Regions from separate parts of the Anaerobacillus sp. ABR4_321 genome, predicted to be linked through region 1. Evidence: riboswitches for the same ligand, from Rfam matches in the RefSeq annotation. Region 1 holds a riboswitch; the other holds the start of a gene.

Region 1 (11,745 bases):
TATTCTTGCTTTTGAAATTGCCTGATCCAAATCGTCGACAAGATCATCGATATGTTCGATGCCTACCGACAAGCGAATCAGGTCATCTCGAACACCCGCAGCGGTTAGTTCTTCTGCACTTAACTGCTGGTGAGTTGTGCTTGCAGGATGAATGATCAAGCTTTTTGCATCCCCAACGTTTGCCACATGTGACCACAGGTTTACTGAGTTAATAATTCCTGCTCCGGTTTCGCGGCCGCCTTTTATTCCGAAGACGACTACGGCTCCCGCACCTTTTGGTAAATATTTTGCAGCTAAGGTCTTTGACGGATGATTTTCTTCTTCAGGATAACTCACCCACTCAACTGCCGGGTTTTCTTTCAAATAGGTAACGATTTTACGCGTGTTTGCAACATGTTCCTTCATTCTAACGTGAAGTGTCTCAATTCCTAATGCGATTTGGAAAGCGTTAAAAGGACTCAATGAGGCGCCTGTGTCTCGTAATAGTTGAACACGAGCTTTTATGATGAAAGCTGCTTCAGGCAGGGCCTCTGCATAAACGATGTTGTGATAGGAAGGATCTGGTTCGATAAAGCCTGGGAATTTAGATGAATTCCAATCGAACTTTCCACTATCGACGATCAAACCTCCCATCGTTGAACCGTTACCACCAAGCCACTTCGTCGCAGAATGAATAACAATATCAGCACCATGCTCGATCGGTCTACATAAATACGGTGTTGCGAAGGTATTGTCGATGATAAGCGGAATGCCAGCTTCATGAGCGATTTCAGCCACTTTCTCGATATCGAGTACGTGAAGGCCTGGATTACCAATCGTTTCTGCAAAGATTGCTTTTGTATTAGGAGTAATCGCACTTCTAAACGATTCCGGATCTTTCGGATCAACAAAGTTGGTTTTTATTCCGTATTTAGGAAGCGTCGTTGAAAAAAGGTTATATGTGCCGCCATATAAAGTAGAAGCAGAAACAATTTCATCACCGCTATTCGCAATATTTAAAATCGCGTTTGTGATGGCTGCCATACCACTTGCAAGACCGAGGGCTCCAATTCCGCCTTCAAGCTCCGCAACCCGTTCTTCAAGCGTTCCTACCGTCGGATTACCAATTCTAGAATAAATAAACCCTTCTTCTTTTAAACCAAACAAATCAGCTGCATGTTCCGTGCTGTTAAATTTGTATGCGTTGGATTGATAAATCGGTAGTGCTCTCGCTCCTGTAGCTGGATCTGCCTGTAAACCACCATGAATGCCAATCGTTTCTAAGTTATAACGCTTCTCTGCCATCTCTTATCCACTCCTTTGTATTTTTGACGGTTCTTGTAATTGTTCTTTGATTAATTGCCCCCATCTATCAAATTCAACGAGGAATCCATCATGACCATACTTTGTATCAACGATCGTAAAACGCGCCTTAAGCGAAAATAAAGCTTCAAGATCTTTAGGAGGATAAATTAAATCACCTTTAAAACTAATTGCTAAAACATTTGCCTTCACTTCTTCAATCGGTGCGTCCCTTCCCCTGGTAATATCATGGTTATCCATTGCTTTTAATAAGTACAAATAGCTATTGGCATCAAAACGACCAACTAGCTTTTTACCCTGGTAATGAAGGTAAGATTCGACGTCGTAAAGAGCCTTTTCATGGTGATCTTCAGGTTTTGCAATGACCCTTCTTCCAAATTTCTTCTGAAACATCTCATCTGTTCGGTACGAAATCATTCCGATCATACGTGCTGTTGCTAACCCCGATGCGGGAGGATGTGTTTGATCATAATACCCTCCCTTCCATTCAGGGTCAGTCGTTATGGCATGTCTTGAAATGGCATTATATGCAATTCCGTAAGCACTCAAAGATGGTGTCACAGCTAATGGAACAAGATGCTCCATCGCATCAGGGTAGAGAATTCCCCACTCAAGCACCTGCATGCCTCCAAGCGACCCACCGATCACGGCATGAAGTCGATCGATACCGAGTGCTTCAAGTGCTCGCTTTTGAGAATGAACCATATCCCTCACGCTTATGAATGGAAAATCCGCCTGATATGGTCGGTTTGTAAACGGATTACGAGATAATGGTCCCGTCGAACCATTACAACCGCCTAATACGTTGAATGTGATTACTTGAAATTCAGAGGTATCTACATACTTACCGTGACCAATCAGACCTTCCCACCAACCATCTTGTTTCCTTCCAACCGTATACTGATTGCCCGTTAGTGCATGACAGACTAGAATGACTGGTGCTTCCTTCGGTCCTACTCGTTCATATGCAAGTTCAACCTCGTCAAGTTCTTTTCCTGATTCGAGAACGAACGAGCCAATGGATATCCGTTGGTCCTCGTATACCGTCTCTCTTCTCAACTCCGATCACTCCCATCACGCTCATTGAATATAAAAAAGCCTCTCTGAAAGACAGAGAGGCTGGATTATAGAAATCAGCTCCGCTTATCTTCCAGGCATTATACCTGCAGGAATTGGCACCTTTTCAAACCAAATGGTTTGACGGTTGCCGGGCTTCATAGGGCCAGTCCCTCCGCCTCTCTAGATAAGAACGAATATTCAATTACTTTGATTGAGTATTATTTTAGCAAGGCAATGCATTAGTGTCAAACATTTTCTGAAAGTTTATACAAATCCACTCTACGCATCAAATATTTTGATTAGAACCAGATTTTTGATAAGGTTACCATAAAACTATATGCGAAAGGAGACTTTTTGTGAAAGCCCCTACGTTTTCTTTACAAGAGGTCAGAGGTGATCAAACGTATTCATTAACCGACTATGAAGGGAAGCCGGTTATGCTTACGTTTTGGGCTTCATGGTGTCCTGATTGTATGAAGGACCTACCTATGAAAGAACAATTTTATGAACATGCAGACTTAAACAAACTTGCATTCTTAACAATAAATGTGACTGGACGTGAAAGAACAGAAGAGGCAGGCAAAGATTTTGCTATCAAGAACGATCTGCCTTTTCCAGTATTAAAAGATAATGGTAGAGATACGTACGATAAGTATGGGTGCACTGGTGTACCAACGACTGTCCTTTTAGACAGGAACCACGAAGTTGTACAAACATTCGGGGACAGGGCATCTTTCCTGGATATTGTTAAAGTCCTCCCTTCTATCATGCTTTGAATGAAGTTATAACTAAAACAAAGCTAGGGAAATTTCCCTAGCTTTGTTAAAAATAATATAAAATAATGGCGTTAATCTAAGTTATTCGTGGCGAACTGTCAATCTCACTGTTCACTTACTTAATCATCATTGTCTTCTTTTGAGCGATTGTCTTCACGCTCGTCTTGTTCATCCTCTTCATCTTCATCTTCATCATCTTTTTCTCTATCTTCTTTATCTTCTCTGACTTCTTTATCGTCTTTTGGTTTATCATTTATTGAGGATCCACTATTTTTCTCGTTGTTTTCCCCATTTTGTTCAGAGTCTTTATCCACACGACCAGAATCGTTATTTCCGGTTGGTTGAGATGAAGACTTTTCGTTCTTATTTGATAGTTGACCGATCGGATCTTTTTCTTCTTTTACCACCGCTTCAGAATTTTGGTTACTCTGTCCTTTTTTATTCTCTGAGCTGTCAACCGCTTTATTTGATTTATCATTAAGCTGAGTAATTTTATTATCTAGATCGTTCCTGTCTTCAACAGGTTCTGTATTACCCTCTGATGCAGTTGCGCGATTTTCGAGCGAATCTAATTTCTTAATAGATAGGTCGCGGGCATCTTCAAGAGAAATCGTTACTCCACGATCTTGTGCCGCCAGATAAGTTATATACTTTCCAGGAGACACACCCTTTTCCACTGCCAACTTACGGGTATGATGATCCGCATGTAAAATCGTAGTGATTGCAACAGCCTGTTCTGTAAGGACCTCATTGTTTTTTAAACCATTAATCGTTTCTTCGAGCTTACTTTTCACCTTCTGATAACGACTGTTTTCTTCAACATTACTCGCTACGATAAGCAGCTTTCCCTGATCAGTTAAAAAGCCATTCTCTTCGAGCTTAGAAATTAGTACATTTGCAAACTCAGCAAGTGGCATATTTTTTGTATCCTGGTCTAAACTCAGCCCTTCGCCGTCTGAATTCCAAGCCTGATACTGTACTACTTCCAGGTCAGAATTAACACCTACTTCGATACTCGGATTGATATCAAAGCTAACATATGCAGCAACTGCATCATTGTTCGGAACAGGAATCACGCTAGCAACGATAACAAACAACATGATGATCGTTGCCATTCCTGCCATCGTAGGCATAGAGGGGATAAAGAAACCTTTTTTATTTTTCTCAGGTTTCTTTGCTAGTTTAATTTCAGAGCCAATTGATAAGTTATGATTTCGTTTAAGAAAAATTGTTGTAAATTCACCTTCGGGTGTCAGGACTACGGCTTTTCTGCCTCGTATCTCCATAATAACCCCGTTTTTCATCCCCTGGCCCCCTCATTCTGTTACTGTATATAAGATTTCAGCGCATTAAAACCTCCTAGATAAATTAATGCAACTGCTATTATATACTTTCGATTACGTTCAATCGTTTTCCGACTGCATGAGACAAGAGACAGCAAATCTTTTATAGGCAGCTGTTTCTTTTCAAGAAGATAGCTTGAAAGAGTAGAATCCTCTGCAATAAGTTTTGCTATCATTTTCGCATTATCCCTCGCATCGATATGCTTCGGACAATTCTTACTCAATACCTTAAACGTAATACTGAATCTTTGCAGGAGTTGCTCGTATTCTTCAATTTCGTACATTCTAACTTCTCGCTGCTTGTCCATCTCATATACGTCAAGAGCTGCTTTCTGCTCAGCAAAACTATCTTCTAATCTACCTTCTTCATCCACTTCTTCTGGTTCGAGATAGATATACTTATTTTGACGTGCTTCTTTACGGATATAATCGATTACCCTACGACGGATAACCATATCTGCGAATGTAAGGAAACGGCTTCCCTGACCTCTTTGATACTGATCCATCGCTTCATTGAAAGCAGATAATCCGATACTAAATTCGTCCATCATCTGATTAATGTATCGATTGCAGACTTTTGACGTTATTTTCTTAATAAATGGTTGATAATCTTCTAGTAGCTTATTGCGTAGAAACTCATCGCCGTTTTGGATACGATCGATTTTATCTTCTAATGTAACATTGTCATTTTTACTTTTATATTTTCCTATTCTTGTGCTGATTGAAATGGTTGTCATGTCATACACCTCTCATCTTGCAGTCAATTTAAATTGATCGCTTATTAGGTTTCTTCTTAGATGTTTGTTATTTGAATATTAAAAAGAATGCAAAATAAAATTCGCCCCCATACGACAAAATCGAATGGCGACTCTCTATTCATTTATACCACTCAATCAGCTGCAACGAAAATACAATTTAATGACAATGTTACTGTTTCTTTACTGTCTGTTATATTAATTTATCATTATTAATATTGCACAATTTTCAACAAATTTCTACACTGCTAAATGCCTGCTGAGACACGCTTTTTGCTTTGAGAAACTTATGGTGCATTTGGTCAAAATTCATCAAATAAATTTAACGCTTCTTGTATTTTAGGAGTAAAGTATTAAGGCGGACGACTGATTCAAATGCAAAGATCGTTTCTTTCGCTTGTCCATTTTCAAAAATCGTAAGTGCTGGGACACTTTGAATCGTTAGCTTTTCCGCTAAATCAGGAAAGTAGTTTAAGTTCACTTTATACGTTTGCTCCTTCATTCCATTAGCTGCACTAGCAATGCTCAACATTCTTTCGGCAATTTTGCACGTTGAACAAAAAGGCGTATAAAAAAAGAGCATCGAAAGTGATTCCTGTTGGGCTCTTTCAATCTCAACCTCTTTGTCTAATTCTATCATATCTATAGACTCCTTCATTTATAAACCGAAGAGGGAACTCCTCCCTCTTCGGGAAATAGCCCTATCGTATTTATACCGTCATCACTTTAAATTTTGCTGCTCGCAAAATACGTTTTAAATAATTTAATGGTGTTTCTGCCACCTCACGATGCAACATCGTAATATACAAATGTTCAGCGTGAGGGATTTCCTGCTTCAATTGTTTTCGAAGCTTTTCCCCTGCATCGTCTGCATCGACGAGCACGTATACATCCTTTTCAACCAGCTCTTCACTTAATTCTTCGAGTCGATCGAAGCTAATCGTACCGTACGTGCAGATAATATCCACAGGCTCATCTAAGATTCTAAGAAGCTGATCTCTATCCGTCTTACCTTCTACAATAATCACTTTATCATGCATGGCGCAACTCTCCATTCAAGCTGTCGTCTCTACTGCGTTTACTATAGTATATGGATAAGAAGGCATATCGTTTCACTTTCTATAAAGTAATCTTATTGAATCTAATCGTTAGAACGCTCTTCTTCTAATGACGGAACATTTGTTGAATTTCCGTGTTCTTCTTCTAGATCATCTACAGTTCGTAATCGGTCATCTTCTCTTTCGCTACCTGTAGCAAAAGTAGCTTCAGTATCTGTTCTATTTCCTTCTTTACGATCTTCAAGTCGATCTTGCGCTTCCTTCGTTCGTATCGCATATGGAATCGCTTCTAGACGTTCTTTTTCAATTTCTTCTCCAGTATCGACACAAATCCCATAATTTCCTTCACGGATGCGATCAAGGGCAGTATTGATTAATTCTAATCGTTCTCGCGCAGCATCCTCGATGGTAATCTCTTTTTCCCGTTCATCCAATTCTGTTGCAAGGTCTGCAAAATGATTGTCATATGAAGTTAAGTCCCCCGTTTCTTCAGCCAGTCCATTACTCTCATTATGCTCGGCTGCACCTCTCTCTAATATTTCCTTTTTCTGGATGAGAAGGGTTTTTTTAAATCCCTGTAGTTCTTGATTCGACAAAGTCATAATTTTTCCCTCCAAAGGTTCTTTTTCTTTTCCATATTTTATTTTCCCTCACCTTTGAGCACGTTAAACCATCTCAAGAGGTTTTAAGAGAACAGGAAGGTGGAAACCCATACATAAGACATTGATATAGGAGTGAGTATAGTGGCTAAATTATCTTTAGGTCAGAGTGTACCAACATTTTCTCTCGTTGATACTGAGGGAGGACTTTTTCAACTAGACAAACATTTAGAGGAAGACAATAAGAGATGGCATATGCTCGTGTTCTTTAGAGGCGAATGGTGCCCAGTATGTAACGAGCAAATGGAAGAGTTACAAGAAAACATCTCATCTTTTGACGATTTAGATGTACACGTAATCGCAATCGCAAGTGACGAGTTAGATTCACTTCGAAGCATGAAGAAAAAACATGGTCTTGATTTTCCAGTGCTACAAGATCATGAACGTGCAGCGATCGATTCCTTTGGAGTATTCATGCATACTGAAGAAGATCCTTATGAAGATCATGGCGAGCATGGTGAGCCTGCTATTTTTATTATCGATGATGAAGGAAAATTGATGGCGCAATATCTACAATCCAGTCCATTCGGCCGTCCTTCAGCAGATGGATTATTAACTACGATAAAATATATTCGAAAAAACAAAGCATAAAAAAGCCGGCCCTTTTGGGCCGGTTTTTTAACACCATCCGAGGTCACAGTCTTCGACGTACTTTCCGTTTTTCTCCATTGCTCGCTGATACTGAAAAATCTTATCTTGGTCAAACTCAAAGCCCTCGGCAAACTCATACTGATTGCCTTGATTCGTGAAGAGTATACGACCAATTTTTTCCTTGTTCAAATACAAGTTCATCGAACTTTGATCAAGCTTACCATGGACTCTGCTTGTAACGTCGATCTTTTCCATAGGACGAGACTGATCATTCATCGTATTCATCCCCTTTTTATAGTGTCTTTCCTTATACCTAACACCAGATTTGCAAGTACAGGCAATCTTTAAATGGAAACACAAGCATTCAATAGGGTTCGCGATGATGAAAAAACTATTCCCTCGAAAAGCTGGAATTATTTAGTGTTGATTAGTCTTCACTTACCATATCTTCGTATGCTTGAGCTGTCATAAGCTCATCAAGCTCAGAAGTATTAGATGGCTCAACTACAACCATCCAAGCTTTTTCATATGGAGACTCATTTACAAATTCAGGACTATCTTCTAGGTCTTCATTAATAGAAATGACTTTTCCTGAAATAGGTGCGTAAAGCTCAGATACCGTTTTTACTGATTCAACGCTGCCAAAAGGTTCGTCAGCTTCAAGGCTGTCGCCTTCTTCAGGAAGTTCTACGAAAACAATGTCTCCTAGTTCTGACTGTGCAAAATCAGTGATCCCAATGCGGACATTGCCATCTTCTTGTACTTGTACCCATTCGTGCTCTTCTGAGTAACGGAAATCTTTTGGTAAATTCATTAGTAATTCCTCCCTGAACTATCCCTAAACTAAGGTAAGTATTTATTATTATTTACAATAACTATCCTATAATAGTTATTATTAATTAATCAACTATTAGTGTCCCCAAGTTTCGTCAAAAACTTCTTCTTTAAACCCAACCGTTACGTGTTTTCCATCTGTAACGATCGGTCTTTTGATCAACATACCATCTGAGGCTAACAGTTCCAACAATTCGTCTTCAGAGGATGAAGCAATCTTATCCTTTACTCCAAGCTCGCGATATTTCTTTCCACTCGTGTTAAAGAACTTCTTGATAGGAAGTTCACTGTTTTCCACTAAGACTGCGAGTTCCTCTTTTGTGGGGGGATTTTCAACGATGTGAACTTCATCTACAGAAATTTCATTACTTTGAAACCATTTCTTTGCTTTCTGGCACGTTCCGCATTTAGGATAAGCATAAAAAGTAAGTGACAATCCTTTTCCTCCTCGTAAACCTGTTCAATAGTACAAACTAAGTGTACCATACGAGTTCCCTACAACAAATTATGACGTGCCTAAAACATCTTTCGTCATATAAGGTGTAAATCCTCTTTTTCGCCTTAAGTTTTATCTTGCCAATTCAGTCAAAAAAAATCCCTCTTTTTCAAGAGGGAATCTAAGAGAATAGGGTTTGAAAAATATTAGTTAAACAGCATAACGCTGTTGTTCCAAAATGTTAGCAGCAATCTCACGTTTTTTTGCAATAACGTTGATTGGCGTGTGACGTGTTAGTTTTCTTAAAGCAGAAATCATCATTCTTAACGTATCTCCACTTTCAACAGCAACAAGCGTCTCTTTCGCATGTGCTTCGATTCGATTGAACGCTTCTTGACAGAAAACTTCTGTTAATAGAAGTTTTTGCTGCTGTTTGTCACTACTTGTTTGATCGATCGCTTTCTCAGTTCGAAGTACTGCAGACTCCATCGAGTAAATTTCACTGATGATGTCAGCAACATTAGACAGCACTTCTTGTTCTTTTTCAAGACTCTTTCCATACTTCTGAACTGCTGTTCCAGCAACCATCAGCATAATTTTCTTAGCCATGGCAACAAGATGCTTTTCCTGCTCAAGTGGGGCATCCCCAATTTCTTGCGGCATGAGCATCATCAGTTCTTCTTGAAGGGCAGTAGCTTTCTCCATCAATGGAAGTTCACCTTTCATCGCTTTTCTTATAAGCGTTCCAGGTACAAGAAGGCGGTTAATTTCATTTGTTCCTTCAAAGATTCGGTTGATGCGTGAATCTCGATACATATTTTCCACTTCATACTCAGACATGAATCCATATCCACCGTGAATCTGAACGGCTTCATCTACGACATAATCTAACGCCTCTGAAGCAAATACTTTATTTAGTGAACATTCGATCGCATATTCAGCAATGGCTTTTGCCACTTTTGCTCCATCTTTCTGTTCTTCATCAGATAGGTTTCCTAGTTTGTTCTCAAAAAGACCACCCGTACGGTATGTTGAGCTCTCGCTTGCATAAGTGGATACGGCCATATTTGCAAGTTTTTCTTGAATAAGAGTAAATTTCGCAATAGGCGTCTTAAACTGCTTACGATCTGTTGCGTATTTTGAAGAAAGCTCAATCGCGCGCTTCATAGCCCCGATCGTTCCAACCGCTAGCTTATAACGACCTACATTAAGAATATTAAATGCGATAACGTGGCCTTTACCAGCTTCACCGAGCAGGTTTTCTTTTGGTACCGCTACTTCATCAAGGATTAATGTTCTCGTTGAGGAACCTTTGATCCCCATTTTCTTTTCCTCTGGACCAGTCGATACACCTTCAAGCTCACTGTCTACAATAAATGCTGAGAACTGTTCACCATCAATCTTCGCATAGACGATAAAGACGTCAGCGAAAGCTGAGTTTGTAATCCACTGTTTTTCACCATTCAAAATGTAGTGCGTGCCGTCATCATTTAACTTAGCCGTCGTCTTCGCACCGAGTGCATCAGAACCAGAACCTGGTTCTGTCAATGCGTATGCAGCTATTTTAGCTCCTGAAGCTAGATCAGGAAGATACTTCTTTTTCTGATCTTCATCACCGAAGAACACGATAGGAAGCGATCCGATCCCTACATGAGCCCCATAGCTTAGTGAAAACGAGCGTGCTCGTGCGAACTTCTCTGTTATAACAGATGAGCTGATTTTATCAAGGCCTAGTCCACCGTATTCTTCTGGAACATCTGCTCCAAGAAGTCCAATCTCACCAGCTCTTTCTAACAACTTACGGGAGATATCAAATTGATGGTTTTCGATTTTTTCTAATTCTGGAACGACTTCCTTCACAATAAAGTCTTCCGTTGTTTTCCCCATCATCGTATGCTCTGAAGAAAAATCCTCCGGTGTAAAAATATCTTCTGCAAGATGATCCTCTACTAGAAAGCTTCCGCCTTTGACTGTTTTGTTCATTGTATTAGACATGCAGGTGTTCCTCCTTTAATTGATCATGTATTATAGTAGTTCAAATACTCCGGCAGCTCCCATTCCGCCACCAATACACATCGTTACGACACCAAACTGCTCACCGCGCCTTTTCATTTCATGAACAAGACTTAGTGTGAGCTTTGTACCTGTACAGCCTAGCGGATGCCCAAGCGCAATCGCTCCACCATTTACATTTACTTTGTCTTCATCGAGACCTAACTTTCGAATTACTTGAATGGACTGTGAAGCAAATGCCTCATTCAGCTCAAACATTCCGATATCTGAAAGCTCCAGCCCAGCTAGCTTCAAAGCTTTTGGAATCGCTTCGATTGGACCTACTCCCATAATTTCAGGTGCAACACCCGCTACGGCAAATGAACGAAACTTCGCCATCGGTTTTAGCCCTTCACTCTCAGCTTTTTCTCTATCCATCACAAGAACACTGGCTGCACCATCGCTAGTTTGAGAGGAGTTCCCGGCAGTAACTGAGCCTCTTACGTTAAAGACTGGGCGAAGCTTTGCAAGTGCTTCAAGGGAAGTATCCTCACGAACGCCTTCGTCTTGAGAGAATAAAACCTTATTTTCTTGAAGCTTGTTATTGCCGTCGATCCAGCGTTTCGTTACTTCAACAGGGACGATTTCGTCTCTGAACTTGCCTTCCTTAATCGCTTTGGCTGCTCGCTGATGGCTTCTCAATGCGAACGCATCTTGTTCTTCTCGACTGATTTCGAACCTTCTAGCAACTTCTTCAGCGGTATGTCCCATGCCCATAATGTATTCTGGCTTTTCTTCAACAAGAGAAGGGTTTGGTTTGATCACATGCCCCCCCATCGGGATGAGGCTCATCGATTCAACGCCTCCTGCCAAAATAGATGAAGATTGACCGAGCATGATACGTTCTGAGGCATATGCAATTGTTTGTAATCCTGAAGAA
Region 2 (11,745 bases), 1.3 Mb from region 1:
GCCGTCGCGATTTCCGATTTTGATAACATAGCTCCGATCGGAAATCCAGATCCTAGACCTTTTGCAAGTGTGATAATGTCCGGATCAAACCCATACTGTTCATGTGCAAATAGCGTCCCCGTCCTACCGATACCAGTTTGGACTTCATCCACAACGAGAAGGATATGATGCTTTTTACAAGTAGCAACGAGCTGATCGATCCAATCTTTGTTTGCTGGTCTAACGCCTCCTTCACCTTGAACGAGTTCAAACATCACAGCGGCGGGCTTTAGTTCTTCGATCATTGTGAGGCTTTCATAATCATTGAATGGTAGATAATGAAACCCTTCAAGCATGGATCCGAATCCTTGCTGAAGCTTCGGTTGTGCAGTCGCCGATAACGATCCTAACGTTCGACCATGAAAGGAATTTGAAAAGGTCACGATTGCTTCTTTTCCGCTCCACTTTCTTACAAGTTTGATCGCTGCTTCATTTGCTTCTGTTCCACTATTACAGAAGAACGCTTCGTCAAAACAGCTATTCTGAGTAAGAAGATTTGCGAGCTCTTCTTGTTTTGGGATGTTGTAGAGATTTGAACAATGCCACAGCATATTAAGCTGCTCCTCTATCGCTTTCTTTACGAATGAAGGCTGATGGCCAAGATTACAAGAGGCAATACCCGATGTGAAATCAAGATACTTCTTCCCCTCCGTATCGTAAAGGTAGCTTCCGAACCCTTTTTCTACGGTTAATGGAAGGCGATTGTATGTTTTCATAAGGCTTTCTGTAACTTTAGTTTGATGCGACATCCTCTAGCTCCTTCCGTACGATTCGGGTGCCAATCGAGCGATTCTCGACGGCTTTTTGTAACGCTTGCTCTTCTTTTCCATTTAAAATAATGACAGAACTGACTTCCTCAGATAACGCTGCTAATGCGCTTTTTACTTTAGGAATCATCCCTCCGAAAATAACGCCACTTTCGATCAATTCCATAATTTTTTCTTCATCTAGACACGGATAAACAACGTTCTCTCCGTTCACTGTTTCATAAATTCCTGGTATATCGCTGACAAGGCAAATAGGGGCTCGTAATGCTTTGGCTACGGCAGATGCTGCTTCATCGCCATTGATATTTAGTGTTTCTCCGCCTTGGTCCATACTGATTGGTGAAACGATCGGAATATAGCCACCTTCAGAAAGCTGGGTTATCAGTGTCCTATCTACCTTATTGACTTTCCCAACCCGACCGAGTGCTCGGTCGATGATCTCACATTGAAACAATGCTCCGTCCACTCCGCTTATTCCTACTGCCTTCCCTCCAGCTTGGTAAATCTTTTTAACTAGTAACTTATTTACTTTTCCACTTAGGACCATTTCAACGATATCCACCATCTCTTCAGAAGTTACTCTCATTCCATCTACGAACTGTGTCTCGATCGAGGCTTGCTCGAGCATCAATGAGATCTCTGGACCGCCTCCATGGACGATGACTGGATGAACACCATAGATTTCTTTTAATTTTACGATGTCATGATAAAAGCTTTCTGGTAGTTCACTTAGAACACTGCCTCCACATTTAATGACAAAATAGCTTTTCTCACGTTCGGTATGATGCATTGATTCTGACGTAGTCATAAGAAAGGTCACACCCCCAAGCAACGGCTTTTTCGTTCCCATTATGAAGATCGACATGAATCTCAATCGTTTCACTTTCTAAGTATTCCTTTGCTTTCTCTTCACTGAAAGCTGTTGTGATTCCGTGATCGACGACGTTGATCGGTCCGATCGATATGGATAGTGATTCTTCCTCAACTGTTTCACCGCTATAACCGATCGCACATACGATTCTTCCCCAGTTTGCATCGGCACCATGAATTGCAGTCTTGACGAGGTTAGATCCTACGATCGATTTTGCGATCGCTGTGGCGCCTTCTTTTGTTTCGGCCCCACTCACATGAACTTCAACTAACTTAGTCGCTCCCTCTCCGTCTTTCGCGATCATTTTTGCTAGCTGCTGGCTGACATATTCTAGAGCGGTAACAAATGTTGACCAATCTGAATGGTTTTTATTTAACGGCACGTTAGCTGCTTTTCCGTTCGCCATTAAGAGCACCATGTCGTTCGTACTCGTTTCGCCGTCCACTGTGATCATATTATAGGTTCGATTCGTTATGTCATTTAGAGCAGATTGTAAAGCCTTCTGTTCCACAGCTGCATCTGTCGTAACAAATGCCAGCATGGTCGCCATATTGGGTTTGATCATTCCAGAGCCTTTGGCTGCTCCTCCGATCGTGACCTCTTTTCCATCGATCTCACATGTTACCGCTACTTCTTTCGTAACTTTATCAGTCGTAACGATCGCCTCAGCAAACTGGTTACCATTCGTTGAATTTTTATAGTCTGGTATTCTATTAATTCCATTAAGAATGGCATCCATCGGCAAATATTCACCGATAACACCAGTAGAAGTAACGGCTGTTTCTGTTTCCTTCAAATTCATGATGTTCGCAAACTGTTTTCTCATTTCGTATGCGTCTTCTAAGCCTTTCTTACCTGTAAATGCGTTCGCGTTCCCTGAATTGACCACGATCCCTTGTAAGGTTCCACCAACTAGACTTTCTTGAGTAACCTTAAGCGGAGGGGCTTGAAAGGTATTCATCGTGAATACACCTGCAGCGACTGCTGGAACGTGCGAGGTAATCCATCCTAGGTCTTTACGTTTTCGCTTAAATCCTGCATGAAACCCTCCTGCTTCATATCCTTTTGGTGAAGTCACTGTACCGTTTTCTAAAATAGTAAACTGCCCTTCTTCTTTAACTGCTATCGTCACATCTTTCAATCCTTTCAATTTAGAATCATGGGAATACAGGTGTAAGTTCTAAGCCTGCTTTTTCAGGTAATCCGAAGCGTAGATTCATATTTTGTACTGCCTGCCCTGCTGCACCTTTCATCAAGTTATCGATTACTGAAATGACAGTTAAGCGATTTGTTCTAGGGTCTACTGAAAATCCAATATCGCAATAGTTCGATCCAGATACTCCTTTTGGTGTTGGCCACTTTCCTTCAGGCATAATTCGGATAAAAGGATGATCGTCATAGTAAGAGCGATATAGTTCAATGATGTCACTTGTTGTTTTCGATTCACTTAAATCAATATACATACTGCACATCATCCCCCTCGTTAATGGGATTAGATGAGTTGAGAAAGAAACACGACTATCCATTTCAATTTGATCTGACAGAATTTGTTCAATCTCTGGGATGTGCTGATGTTTCCCTAGTTTATAAGCCGATATGTTCTCGTTAACTTCAGAATAATGTGTTGTTTGGCTAATCTTTCGTCCTGCACCAGATAACCCTGATTTGCCATCTATGATTAACGTAGCCGGGTTACCCCACTTTCGTTTTAGGACTGGCAGAATACCAAGTAAGGTCGCAGTCGGATAACAGCCTGGGTTCGCAATTAAAGCTGCTGTGGAAATGTCTTCACGATAGAATTCCGGCAAACCGTACACGGCTTTATTTAACACCTCTTTTGGTGGTGATGTATGTTTATACCACTCTTCGTATGTTCCTTCACCCTTCAATCTGAAATCTCCAGATAAATCGATACACGGAACACCTAATTTGAGCAACGTTGGGATAGACTCAGAGCTAACACCGGCAGGAGTAGCAAAAAAGACGACGTCTACCTTACTGGCAAGCTCCTCACATTGAAGGGAATCGAACTCCTCTATGACAAGATCTTTAAGATGTGGAAACACTTCTTCTACTCTCATTTCTGTATTCGATGGAGATACGATCGTATCAATTTTTATGTGCGGATGTTGAAGCAATATTCGTATCAATTCTAGTCCGCTATATCCACTTGCACCTACAATACCTGCTTTCACTACTTCAACTCCCTTAAATCTTTGTTATTGAATGATTATACATACACAAGAATATATATACAATAGGTTTTTAGATATTTTAAAAATTATTTTATAAACAATAAAAAAGCACGCCCCTCGATGAGGAGCGTGCTTCAATTTGTAGAAAACCTGACGTATGATGATCCCAATGACGTAGGAGCAAGAATACCTCATGCTTTCCTATGGACGAATGCCCGAGCATCAAAGGGGACAAAAACCGTCCCCTGCGTGTCTAGAACGCCCGTTGGACCACGGGAGTTATGAGGTATTCGCTCCTACTAAAAAACATTCAAACCATATATACTTTCCGAACGATTATTCTTACAAAACATATCAATTCAATTAACTTCTTAATTTGGATAATTAACCTTGCGAGAACGAGGTGCGGAAGACTTCTCGATTCAAGCGAGACGAGTGTGAGGTTGCTCACCGTCCATTGGAAAGGGGCGTTCGCAATTCACTCCTATTCCTTTAGACATACCTCTATAGAATTTATCAATAGCCTGAAGCACCCCCCCTCGAAAAGGAGCGTGCTCATGTTATTTTCTATCAAACTCGAAAGTTAGTTTCTTATCAGCCGCATTCCATACCAATGCAGCGTCAAAAGATCCTTTCTTGCCTTTTAACCCTTTTATTATATTCGATTTACCATCTTTAAGTATTTTCTTGGCATTTGTTTGTGAAACTTGTTTTCCAAGGATTCGTTTTGATAACGTAAATGGGCATTTGTTCTTGGAATAACCGCTACATCCATATAATTTCCCTTTATCAATAACATCCGCGCCACATAGTGGACACCTTCCAACCTTTTTTCCAAGAGCTTTCTTTGAAGTTGTCGAGGGTTCGATTGTAATTCCTTTTGTATCCCATGACTCTGAAGATCGAATCGCATCTTCTGTTAATTTTGCAGCTAGCTTCTTAACTGATTCCATGAAAGCTTGAGGTGAAGCGTGTCCACTTCCGATCTCTTTTAACCTCTGCTCCCATTTTGCAGTCATTTCTGGACTTGCAAGTACTGCTTCCCCGATCGAGTCGATGAGTAATATTCCTTTTTCCGTTGCTGAAACCTGGTTTTTGACGACTTCGATATATTTTCGATCTTTCAGCATCGTTATTATGCCCGCACGGGTGGCTTCCGTTCCAAGCCCTTCTGTGTCTTTAAGCACTTTTTCTAACGATTCATCTTCAAGATGTTTTCCTGCTGTTTTCATCATCGTAATGAGCTGACCCTCTGTAAATCGTTTTGGAGGCTGCGTTTTGCCCTCTACTACATCCATAGATAATACAATCCCAGCCTGCCCTTTGTCGATTTGAGGTAGAACTTCGTCTTTTTGCGTTGAGTTTATGACCTTATGCCATCCTTCTTGAACTTTCACTTGTCCCTTAGATACAAATTCTGCACGATCATCTACTAAAGTCGTTAATGTCGTATAATCGACGATTGCGACATCTTCATGTGCAGCGAGTAAGCTTCTTGCGATAAGGTCATAGATTTTTGACTCCTCACCAGATAGCTTTTCTAGTTTAGGAACCTGCTCCGTTGGAATGATCGCGTAGTGATCACTCACTTTTGAGGCATTCACATATCGCTTATCGTTCATGATGGATTGTTTTGCTAATGGAAAAAACTCTTTATATGCGTCTTGCTTCTGGAGTTTAGAGAGAATTGACGGAAATTCTGCAGCTTCCTCTGTCGTTACAAAACTCGAATCACTTCGCGGGTACGATATCATCCCTTTTGTGTAAAGTTTCTGTGCGATATCGAGTGTTTTTTTCGGTGAGAACTTATACTTCTTGTTCGCTGCAGATTGGAGTGACGATAACTGAAATAGATAAGGAGGTTTATATTGTTTCCTTTCTTTTTTTACATCACTGGCCCGGCATGGTTTATTGAGACAAAAAGAGGCGATCGCATTAGCCATCTCCGGAGTATCGATTCTCGTCTTATCTTCTTTTATCCACTTTCCGACTACCTTTTGACCATTGTAATTGAATGTCCCTTTAACTTCCCAAAACGGTTCAGATTTGAAGTTTGCGATCTCTTTTTCACGCTTAACAACTAAAGCTAAAGTTGGCGTTTGAACTCTTCCAGCTGAAAAGACATCCTGGATTCCTTTCTGTTTAAATAAAAGTGTGTATGCCCTCGATGCGTTGATTCCAACGACCCAGTCTGCGCAAGAACGTGCATAAGCTTCGAAATACAAGTTCCGTGTATCACTTTCACTCCGTAAAGTTCTAAACCCTTCTTTAACAGCTTTTTCCGTTAAAGATGATATCCATAGTCGCTTCATCGGTTTTTTGCTGCGAACCTGATTCAAGATCGTCCTCACGATCAACTCACCTTCGCGACCGGCATCACCTGCATGAATAATGGATCCTACGTCTTTCCTATGTACGATGTCTTTTATGACATTGAATTGCTTCCATTTACTTTTTGTAACTTGATATTGAAATTGCTCTGGAATCATCGGTAAAGTCTGTAACGACCATTGCTTCCATTCTGACTTATAGGTTTCAGGAGGGACTAATTCGCAGAGATGTCCTACTGCCCACGTTACATAAGCACCACCCGGAAAATCAGGTGTAGGTTTAATGTAGATGTATCCTTGTTTTTTTTCAGAGGGATAAGGAGCGGCTAATCTTGAGCCTTGGTCTGGCTTTTCCGCAATAATACATACTGCTTCCAATCTAAACATCCCTTCTTCTTCATGAAATCTTTCCTTATCTCAGTATAGCTTACCACGTAATCGTTGTGGGCATAAAAAAACTGCTGGAACGCCAGCAGCATTTTTAACACCAGCCTAAATCACAATCGAACACGAATTGTTTAATGTCTTCTGGTTCTTTTTCTAAAACATAGATGCGGTGATCTTCAACAACATATGAAGCATCTACTTGATAAACAGCTGTTTTGATATTGAGTTCACCAATTTTCACTTTATTTCTATAAAGATCGATGTTACCTTTATTAAGTTTTCCTGTAACAAAACTTGTGACCTCAATTCTTTTCATCCCATATCCCTCTTTTCTAATAAATATGACCTTAAACAAAAGTCGTCTTTGATATAATGAAGAAATGATACGAGAAAGGGAGGGTAACGTTGGAACAACAGCATGACTTCGAAAGACGCAGCACGGTACATAACAAACGAAATAAAATAGGAGTTTTTCTTTCTAAATTAAAAGTTCATATCAACACCTTTATTAGTCGAACGTGGAAAGGAGCATCCTACGGTGCATTGTTCATGACGATGTTCCTCATCTTTTCGATAGGTTTTGATTTCCATACTGGACTCGGTAAAGGAATCGATATACTCATCTTCTCCCTCCTTAGTGTTTTAGGTACGTTTGCCACTTTCTTTATCGTGAGACTCATAATGAGGTTTATCATCAAACTACCGGTGTTCTTTATATCCGCTGCAATCGTTTCGGTTGGAGTGATCATTTATACTCTCGATCAATTTAAAGCTTTTGAAAATATCCTTCCACTTGCTTATTTTCTTGCTGGTGCTGGCCTACTCATCGGTGGATTATTTGGTTATCCACTGGTCCATGGATTTAAGAGACCTTCTTCTATTTTTATGCTCGCGCTCGGCACCCTAATAACTGGAATGGTCTTCTACTGGCTTTTCACTCCAGGAATTGTTGAAGAACGGTTAGATGTTCAGCAGGAATCTTTTTCACCAGTAAGTGAAAATCCGTCTCTAACAGGACCTTACAATATTAAGACGTTTACATATGGAAGCGGAACTGATAAACACAGAGATGTGTTTAGAGAGAACGTCGATATTGAAACATCCTCTGTTAATGGGTCAGCACTAATTGGAGAATGGTCTTCAATACGTGAATGGTTTTGGGGGTTTTCTGATACGAACCTTCCACTAAACGGCAGAGTATGGATGCCTGACGATAAAGGGAAATTCCCTCTCGTCTTAATCGTCCATGGCAATCATAAAATGGAAGAATTCTCAGATGAAGGGTATAGCTATTTAGGAGAACTGCTTGCAAGTAGAGGGTTCATAACTGTCTCTGTAGACGAGAATTTTTTGAATTCATCATGGTCAGGTGGATTAGGGGGCGATATTAACGGAAGAGCATGGCTTCTCCTCGAACATCTAAAAGAAATTGAGAAGCTTTCTGAAGAAGAGGGAACGCCATTTTATAAGAAAGTGGACTTTGAAAGAATTGCATTGACTGGTCATTCAAGAGGAGGTCAGGCTGCAATTTTAGCTGCGAAGTTCAATCGCTTAGATCGCTATCCAAATAACGCCTACAAGTCGTTTGACTATCAATACAATATACAAAGCGTTATTGCGATCGCTCCGACTGACTATCATACGTTAGCTGATCGAAAAATTGAATTGAACGATGTAAATTACTTAATTCTGCATGGATCATATGATAGTGACCTGTCTGAATTTGAGGGAGATCGACAATTCAATGGCATCGAGTTAACAGGTAGTGAAGATGTGATCAAGTCTGCACTCTACATCGACCGAGCTAACCATGGTCAGTTTAATACAACTTGGGGTGATAACGATACTTACTTTCCATTCACTCTTTTATTGAACAAACAGCCTTTGATCAGCGGAGAGGAACAGATGCAGATTGCAAAAACATACGTTTCTGGATTTTTAGAAGCTACCTTGAATAACGACAACTCCTACCGACCTATGCTGGAAGATTACCGCTATGCGTTAGATTGGCTCCCTTCAACAACGTACATTAGTAAATATGAAGATACTTCTTATCATATTTTTAGTACATTCGAAGAGGATGTTGATGTCAATACAGCTTCGACCCCTTATATTGAATTGCAAGGAAACGGCCTATTGCAATGGTATGAAGGTGAATTAGACTATAGAAGAAATAAAGTGAGAGATAATCACGGCGTTTACCTTAAATGGAATCACGACTACTCTAGGAATGGTTCATACAAGCTTTCGTTTACCAAAGCGTTAGAAGATCCTTACGCGTTTAAGAAAGATAGCTCCTTAACGTTTGCAGCGGCGAATGTATCTGAAGTAGAAGAAGAAGTTTTTGTGGATTTCACAATAACAGCCACATCTGAAAACGGTGAATCTGCTAGTGTCAAATTGAGCGATGTGATGAGTATGCATCCTGTGCTACCGATTCAGCACACAAAAACGAAGTTCTATGAAGAAGCGCGATTCGGAGCCCTTACCGAACCGGTCCTTCAAACGTTCAACATACCGATGAGTACATTTATTGAACAAAACAACACGTTTGAACCAGATACCCTTACCTCCATAACATTTCAATTTGATCAATCAGAAAGAGGAAAAATATTCTTAGATCACATTGGCGTTAACCGATAATAAAATATAAGAGGCTTCCCACAAAGGGAAAGCCTCTTTTTTAAATTATGAAATTTTACAAGAAGACTGTCCACGCTTTGCTAAGTAGCTCTGATGGTACTCCTCTGCTTTATAAAAATTCGTTGCAGGAACAATTTGAGTTACGATTGGCTTCTTAAAACGTTTTGCTTCAGTAAGCTCGTTCAGTGCAAGTTCTGCTGAAGTCTTTTGCGAATCTGAGTTATAAAAAATAGCGGAACGATACCTAGTACCCACATCTTCACCCTGACGGTTCAAAGATGTGGGATTATGATTATCAAAGAAAACTTGGAGCAGTTCCTCATACGTAATAATCGCTGGATTATATTCGATAAGCACCGCTTCAGCATGACCAGTAAGTTCTTTATATACTTCTTCATAAGAAGGATCGATCGTACTTCCACCTGTAAATCCTACTGAAGTAGACACGACACCATTCAGCTGCTGAAATAGTGCTTCTACTCCCCAAAAACATCCTGCTGCAAATACCGCTTTTTCCATTCTTTCCACTCCATTTCTCCAAGTGTTGTTGCTATTTTGAACAGCTTTCTCTGTATATACCTTCTCGAGCTCACTCAGAGTTAACATGTAAAGCTGTTTGCCTTGTTCCTTATAGATACCTTTTCCTAGAAGATGGTTGATTATCATTTGTTTTTTGTCTGACGTTTTCTGCAATTCCTTTCACTCCTTGAAGTAGTTTGTATGATGAGGAGTGCATATAAAAAACCCTCATCTGCCCGAACAGAAGAGGGTTTGGATTTACCGATCGCCTCTTCTTATTTTCCGACTTTCGCCGCAGGAATTGGCACGGTGCTCCCGTATAACATTTATAGGAATCCGTTGCCGAGGTATCAAAGGGCCAGTCCCTCCACCTCTCTGAATAAGAAGATCCTTGAAAAGGATTATTAAGTTAATGACAATATTAAAGGTTGTAACAGTAGGTGTCAATAGAAAAGCTTGCATTAGTGTGCTAAACGAACAAAGAAATTAAAAAATATCCGATTGCTGATACGCTAGCACCGATCAGTGCAGGTTTTAGCTTAAAGGAAGCATAAGCCATCGTGTTCAACTTAAGTATCTTGGCTATTGTATTCGTATTATCGCTAAGTGGTGACGAAAAAGCACCGAACGTTCCACTAGCAAACACAGCACCGATCACGAGTGGCAATGAAGTTCCTGTGGTAGCACCGAGAGAGACTCCTAAAGGCATAAGAATTCCCCAAGTCCCCCATGAAGAGCCAATGAAGTATGAAATGAATGCCCCCACCAGGAATAACACCGGTGGCACGAATAATGCAGGAATCCAGTTTAAGTTCTTCGTTACAAACTGAGAAAATCCTAATGCTTCAGCAGAAGAAGCAAGTCCCCAAACAATCGTTAGTAATACGATGACAGACATCATATCATTACCGCCTTCAATAAAGAACGTGACAAGGTTTTTTAATGAGAACCTCTGAAATAAATAAAATAGAAACGTTAACAAAACGGTTGTCATTAGAGCGAAGACCATCGCATCTAATACATCTGCTTCGATGAATGCCTGTACTGGGCTTTTGAACCCTTTCTCATACCCACTCCAATATGTGATTAAAAGCGTTAGGAAAATTACTCCTCCTAGTGGCAGCAAAAGGTTCATAGGTTTTGCCGGAAGATCTTTTGAAACAACAGGATGACAATCTTCCCATTTGTCATCGATTTCTTTCTCCATATTCCCAGCATCAGTAGCCGGGATCTTCGTATGATGAAAGAAACTTAAATAAAATCCGATGATAAGAATCGATATTGAGAAAAAATTGTACGGAATGCTTTGCAAAAACAATCTGTAGCCATCTCCCTCAAGACCCTGTCCTCTTAAAGAAAGGTCGACAACAGAGGACATATATCCAACGAACGCAGTCGCAATCGGCATTAGAACAATTACTGGAGTTGCTGTGGTTTCAATCACAAAGCCAAGTTCCTGAGGGGTCATCTTCACTTTTTTCAAGAGTGCTTTCATAATCGGGGCAACCGTAACGATGCGAAAGCTCGGAGCACTAAACGTCCCGAGCGTTGATAACCATGTTAAAAATAACGCTCCCTTTTTCGAAGTGATTTTTCCAGAAGCGAATCGAACGAAGCCTTTTATTCCACCAGTATATTTCATCATTCCGATGAGACCAGTAAACATGTATAAAAAGATGATGATTTTAATGTTGCTCTCATCTTTTAAACCACTCATAATAAATTGATAAAACTGCTCGAGTCCTTCTATAGGTTGAGGCTTATGTATGAATGAAGCTGTTAGCAACCCTGCTGTTAACCCAGGTATAACGAGTTTCGTCTTCATCGCTACGAGAATCATGACCAAGAACGGTACGATCGAAAGCCAATCCATTTTTCACTCCCCCTTTCCGGTTAGTTTGTGCTCGGAAAAGGGTGCTATACTAAAAACCGGAGTAAATTCTCCGGCTACGACTGACGAAGCAAATTTGTTTTTTTGAGTTGCGCAATTGAAG

Evidence for each region. Region 1 has a riboswitch for S-adenosylmethionine ahead of metX (homoserine O-acetyltransferase MetX). Riboswitches for the same ligand answer to the same signal wherever they lie in the genome.
Region 2: another riboswitch for S-adenosylmethionine. It lies ahead of msrA (peptide-methionine (S)-S-oxide reductase MsrA); the one in region 1 lies ahead of metX (homoserine O-acetyltransferase MetX).

The regions. Positions count from the first base shown of each region.
Region 1 is NZ_JBSWTK010000001.1:1,405,806-1,417,550, reverse strand. It holds gene ACXADT_RS07390 (O-acetylhomoserine aminocarboxypropyltransferase/cysteine synthase family protein) at 1-1,284, opposite strand, end outside; gene metX (homoserine O-acetyltransferase MetX) at 1,288-2,361, opposite strand; SAM riboswitch class I at 2,443-2,552, opposite strand; gene ACXADT_RS07380 (TlpA family protein disulfide reductase) at 2,718-3,137, shown strand; gene ACXADT_RS07375 (anti-sigma factor domain-containing protein) at 3,257-4,441, opposite strand; gene sigI (RNA polymerase sigma-I factor) at 4,462-5,217, opposite strand; gene ACXADT_RS07365 (thioredoxin family protein) at 5,558-5,875, opposite strand; gene ACXADT_RS07360 (toprim domain-containing protein) at 5,946-6,275, opposite strand; gene ACXADT_RS07355 (TraR/DksA C4-type zinc finger protein) at 6,377-6,895, opposite strand; gene ACXADT_RS07350 (peroxiredoxin family protein) at 7,037-7,543, shown strand; gene ACXADT_RS07345 (YusG family protein) at 7,571-7,819, opposite strand; gene gcvH (glycine cleavage system protein GcvH) at 7,971-8,357, opposite strand; gene ACXADT_RS07335 (arsenate reductase family protein) at 8,454-8,813, opposite strand; gene ACXADT_RS07330 (acyl-CoA dehydrogenase family protein) at 9,024-10,808, opposite strand; gene ACXADT_RS07325 (acetyl-CoA C-acetyltransferase) at 10,839-11,745, opposite strand, start outside.
Region 2 is NZ_JBSWTK010000001.1:2,659,714-2,671,458, forward strand. It holds gene ACXADT_RS13795 (acetylornithine transaminase) at 1-788, opposite strand, end outside; gene argB (acetylglutamate kinase) at 772-1,614, opposite strand; gene argJ (bifunctional glutamate N-acetyltransferase/amino-acid acetyltransferase ArgJ) at 1,577-2,809, opposite strand; gene argC (N-acetyl-gamma-glutamyl-phosphate reductase) at 2,835-3,872, opposite strand; gene ACXADT_RS13815 (DNA topoisomerase III) at 4,433-6,589, opposite strand; gene ACXADT_RS13820 (DUF2553 family protein) at 6,684-6,905, opposite strand; gene ACXADT_RS13825 (alpha/beta hydrolase family protein) at 6,995-9,232, shown strand; gene msrA (peptide-methionine (S)-S-oxide reductase MsrA) at 9,278-9,925, opposite strand; SAM riboswitch class I at 10,024-10,137, opposite strand; gene ACXADT_RS13835 (Na+/H+ antiporter NhaC family protein) at 10,221-11,624, opposite strand; gene fni (type 2 isopentenyl-diphosphate Delta-isomerase) at 11,699-11,745, opposite strand, start outside.